Regions from separate parts of the Streptomyces sp. Tek67B01 genome, predicted to be linked through region 1. Evidence: predicted binding sites of a transcription regulator. Region 1 holds the regulator's gene; the other holds the start of a gene.
The links. Region 1 encodes HspR, which represses chaperone genes until heat shock. Its sites were predicted from a motif close to TTGAGNNNNNNNNNCTCAA; they were not measured.
Positions count from the first base shown of each region.

Region 2: lon (endopeptidase La) is a predicted target of HspR. The motif match lies at 994-1,012, and genes of this name have one in related genera.

Region 1 covers NZ_JBUYUY010000001.1:3,814,700-3,817,090, forward strand. Annotated here, with positions in the region: gene dnaJ (molecular chaperone DnaJ) at 1-1,128, shown strand, start outside; gene ACV7NM_RS17210 (heat shock protein transcriptional repressor HspR) at 1,130-1,576, shown strand; gene ACV7NM_RS17215 (helix-turn-helix transcriptional regulator) at 1,661-2,391, opposite strand, start outside.
Region 2 covers NZ_JBUYUY010000001.1:2,541,361-2,543,751, reverse strand. Annotated here, with positions in the region: gene ACV7NM_RS11180 (sulfurtransferase) at 1-61, shown strand, start outside; gene ACV7NM_RS11175 (DUF4097 family beta strand repeat-containing protein) at 105-929, shown strand; gene lon (endopeptidase La) at 1,035-2,391, shown strand, end outside.

The DNA.
Region 1 (2,391 bases):
GCCACCGAGGCCGAGATCAAGAAGGCGTACCGGAAACTCGCCCGCGAGTTCCACCCGGACGCCAACAAGGGCGACGCCTCGGCCGAGGAGCGCTTCAAGGAGATCTCCGAGGCGAACGACATCCTCGGGGACGCCAAGAAACGCAAGGAGTACGACGACGCGCGCGCCCTGTTCGGCAACGGGGGCTTCCGCCCCGGGCCGGGCGGGGCCGGGGGTTCGTTCAACTTCGACCTCGGTGACCTCTTCGGCGGCGCCCAGCCGGGCGCCGGCGCGGGCGGCGGCTTCGGCGGCGGCCTCGGGGACGTCTTCGGCGGCCTGTTCAACCGCGGCGGCGCGGGCCCCGGTGCGGGAACCCGCACCCAGCCCCGCCGCGGCCAGGACATCGAGTCGGAGGTCACCCTCTCCTTCACGGAGGCGGTGGACGGGGCCACGGTCCCGCTCCGGATGTCCTCGCAGGCCCCCTGCAAGGCGTGTTCGGGCACCGGCGACAAGAACGGCACCCCCCGGGTGTGCCCGACCTGCGTCGGTACCGGGCAGGTGTCGCGGGGCAGCGGCGGCGGCTTCTCGCTGACCGACCCCTGCGCGGACTGCAAGGGTCGCGGCCTGATCGCCGAGACCCCCTGTGACGTCTGCAAGGGCAGTGGTCGGGCCCGTAGTTCCCGCACCATGCAGGTCCGTATCCCGGCGGGCGTCTTCGACGGCCAGCGGATCCGGCTGCGCGGCAAGGGCGCGCCGGGCGAGCGCGGCGGTCCCGCGGGCGACCTGTACGTGGTGGTCCACGTGGGCAGCCACCCCGTTTTCGGCCGCAAGGACGACAACCTCACGGTGACCGTCCCGGTGACCTTCGTGGAGGCGGCCCTCGGCGCCGAGATCAAGGTGCCGACGCTGAACGGTCCTTCGGTCACGCTGAAACTGCCGCCGGGCACCCCGGGCGGCCGTACGATGCGCGCCCGGGGCAAGGGCGCGGTCCGCAAGGACGGCACCCGGGGCGACCTGCTGGTGACGGTCGAGGTGGCCGTCCCGGCGGAGTTGTCGGACAAGGCCCGCGAGGCGCTTGAGATGTACCGCGACGCGACGGGGTCCGAGGACCCGCGTGCCGCGCTGTTCGAGTCCGCGAAGGGAGCATGAGATGGACGGCCGCCGCAAGAACCCGTACCAACTGACCGACGAGACACCGGTCTATGTGATCTCGGTGGCCGCCCAGCTCTCAGGACTGCATCCGCAGACCCTGCGCCAGTACGACCGTCTCGGCCTGGTCTCACCTGACCGGACGGCCGGTCGCGGGCGTCGATATTCGGCCAGGGACATCGAGCTGCTCCGCACGGTGCAGGCGCTGTCCCAGGACGAGGGCATCAACCTCGCGGGGATCAAGCGGATCATCGAGCTGGAGAACCAGGTCGCGGCCTTGCAGCAGCGCGTGGCCGAGTTGTCCACGGCTGTGGACGGGGCGGCCGCCACCCTGCGGGCCAGGGAGGCGCAGGTGCACGCCTCGTACCGGCGGGACCTGGTCCCGTACCAGCCGCCGCAGCCCGGCAACGCGCTGGTCGTCTGGCGTCCCAAGCGCCCGCAGGTCTGACCGCCGGGCGCGGTGTGTCGGTCGTAGGCGGCCCGCGGCAGGAAGTGTGGACCCCGTCCGGGGAACCGGGCGGGGTTCCGCGCGTCAGGGGGCCAGGCGTGCCCCGGGGGGCAGCGGCGGGGCCGCGCTGTGCAGGATGCCCGACTGCGCGATGAGGAAGCCCAGTTGCGCGCGGCTGCCGCTGCCCAGGACGGTCGCCAGCTTCGCGATGTGCGCGCGGCAGGTGCGTACGTTCATCCCCAGCCGGCGCGCGATCGCCTCGTCCACGTGCCCCTCGATGAGCAGCTGGGCGATGGAGCGCTGCACGCCGGAGATGCCGTCCGGCGTGTGCGTGTACGGCACCTCGTCGCCCAACGGGACCGCCCTGCGCCAGAGTTGCTCGAAGACTCTGATGAGGTAGTCGACGAGCCCCGGGTGCCGCAGCTCCAGCGCCACGCGGCGGTCGTCGCTCGCGGGGATGAAGGCCACCGTGCGGTCGAAGATCATGAGGCGCTCGATGAGTTCTTCCAGCGTGCGGATCTCCACCTTGCCCGTGGAGATGCGGTCCACATAGGCCAGCGTGCCCTGGCTGTGCCGCACGGTGTGCTGGTAGAGCGTACGGATGCTCACCCCGCGGTCGATGAGCGGCGCGGCGCGCTCCAGGGCCTCGCTGAGTATGAAGGTCGGCCGGGCGCCGCCCGGCTGGACGGTCAGGGCCTCGGTGTGGCACTCGGCGGTGGCGAGGTCGAGAGCGGCGTTGATCTGGTCGATTCCCTCCAACACCGTGATGGCGTGGGTGTTGGCCGGACTCTGCGCACTGATGGTCAGGAACGGCT
Region 2 (2,391 bases), 1.3 Mb from region 1:
GGGGCCGTCCCGGCCACGCCCGGTGGTGACCGGGGGTCAGCCCCAGGGTCGGGTCGGGTAGCGGCCCCATGGTGGCGGGGGGAACGGCTCGGCAGACTTCCGGCATGACTTCCCCATCGCGCGCGTTCCCCGTCCGGCCGGCCCTCGCCATACCCGCCCTCGCCGTCGCGGCGGGACTGCTCCTCACCGGCTGTTCCCTCGGCCGGCTCGCCGAGAGCGGGCAGAAGACGGCGACCGACGACGCCACCGTGGCCGAAGCCGTCCACGCGGTGGAGGTGGCGGACGGACGGCACGGCTCCGTCGAGGTGACCCCGGGCAGCGGCCCGGGTGTCACCGTCCACCGCACGGTCCACTACCGCGGTGACACCCCGCCCCGGCCGGCCCAACGGGTCACGGGGGGCGTGCTCACCTTCACCCCCGGCTGCGCCGACTCCTGCTACGTCGACTACCGGCTGGAGGTGCCGGCCTCGGCGACCGTGAGGCTGGCGACCGACAGCGGCCGGCTCAAGGTCACCGGCGTCGCCGCAGCCGACCTCTCCTCCTCCTCGGGCGCCGTCACCGCCGAACGCGTCGCGGGCACGCTGAAGATCCGTACCTCCTCCGGCGACGTGGGAGCCGGGCGCATCGCGGGCCCGATGGAGATCCGTACCTCCTCCGGCGACATCCGGGCCGCGGAACTGTCCGGCACGCGGGCGGAGATCCACTCCGGCTCGGGCGACGCCCGCCTGGTCTTCACCGCGCCGCCGACCTCGGTGACCGCCGAGACCGGCTCGGGTGACGTGACGCTCCGGGTGCCCCGGGGCGCCTATCGGATCGGGGCGAGCACCAGCTCCGGCACTCGTGACATCACCCTCCCCGCCGACCCGGCCGCCCCGGCGAGCCTCGCGGTGAAGACCGGCTCGGGCGACCTCCACATCTCGGCCGGCTGACCGCGCGGCGCCGTGTTCGCCCCGGGCGAACTCAGGTTGGGGAACATCGACGGGCTCCGGGACATTGAGTCGGCATAGCTCAACTTCACTGCCGGAGGGAAGATCATGGCTTCGACGTCCGTAACGCTCACTCTGCCCGTGCTGCCGCTCGATGACGAGGTCGTGCTGCCCGGAATGGTGGTACCGCTGGACCTGTCCGACGCCGAGGTGCGCGGAGCCGTGGAGGCCGCCCAGGCCGCCGCGGGCAGCGGGAAGCCCCGGGTGCTGCTCGTACCGCGGGTCGACGGGAAGTACGCGGGGATCGGGGTGCTCGGGACCGTCGAGCAGGTGGGACGGCTCTCCGACGGTGACCCCGGGGCGCTGATCCGCGGACGCGGTCGCGTCCGTATCGGCGCCGGCACCACCGGGCCCGGAGCCGCGCTGTGGGTGGAGGGCGAAACCGTCGACGAGCAGGTGCCGGACCCGCTGCCCGGGGCCGTCGCCGAACTCGTCAAGGAGTACAAGGCCCTCGCCACCAGCTGGCTCAAGAAGCGCGGGGCCTGGCAGGTCGTGGACCGGGTCCAGCAGATCGAAGGGGTCTCGGCCCTCGCCGACAACTCCGGGTACTCGCCGTTCCTGACGGTGGCCCAGAAGGTGGAGCTGCTGGAGACGACCGACCCGATCGCCCGCCTCAAGCTCGCGATCAAGGCGCTCAGCGACCACCTCGCCGAACAGGACGTCGCCGAGTCCATCGCCAAGGACGTCCAGGACGGTGTCGACAAGCAGCAGCGCGAATTCCTGCTGCGCCGCCAGCTGGAGGCCGTCCGCAAGGAACTGCGCGAGCTGAACGGCGAGAAGGAAGGCGAGGAGTCCGACGACTACCGGGCCCGGGTCGAGGCCGCCGACCTGCCCGAGAAGGTGCGCGAGGCCGCGCTCAAGGAAGTCGAGAAGCTGGAGCGCTCCAGCGACCAGTCGCCCGAGGGCTCCTGGATCCGCACCTGGCTCGACACCGTGCTGGAACTGCCCTGGAACGAGCGCACCGAGGACGAATACGACATCCGCGGCGCCCGCGCGGTGCTCGACGCCGAGCACGCCGGGCTGAGCGACGTGAAGGACCGGATCACCGAGTACCTCGCCGTGCGCAAGCGGCGCTCCGAACGCGGCATGGGCGTCATCGGCGGCCGTCGAGGCGGGGCCGTCCTGGCCCTGGTCGGCCCGCCCGGTGTCGGAAAGACCAGCCTCGGGGAATCGGTCGCGCACGCCATGGGCCGCAAGTTCGTCCGGGTCGCGCTGGGCGGCGTACGGGACGAGGCCGAGATCCGCGGCCACCGGCGGACGTACGTCGGCGCGCTGCCCGGCCGCATCGTGCGGGCCATCAAGGAAGCCGGGTCCATGAACCCGGTCGTGCTCCTGGACGAGATCGACAAGGTGGGGTCCGACTTCCGCGGGGACCCGGCGGCGGCGCTGCTGGAGGTGCTGGACC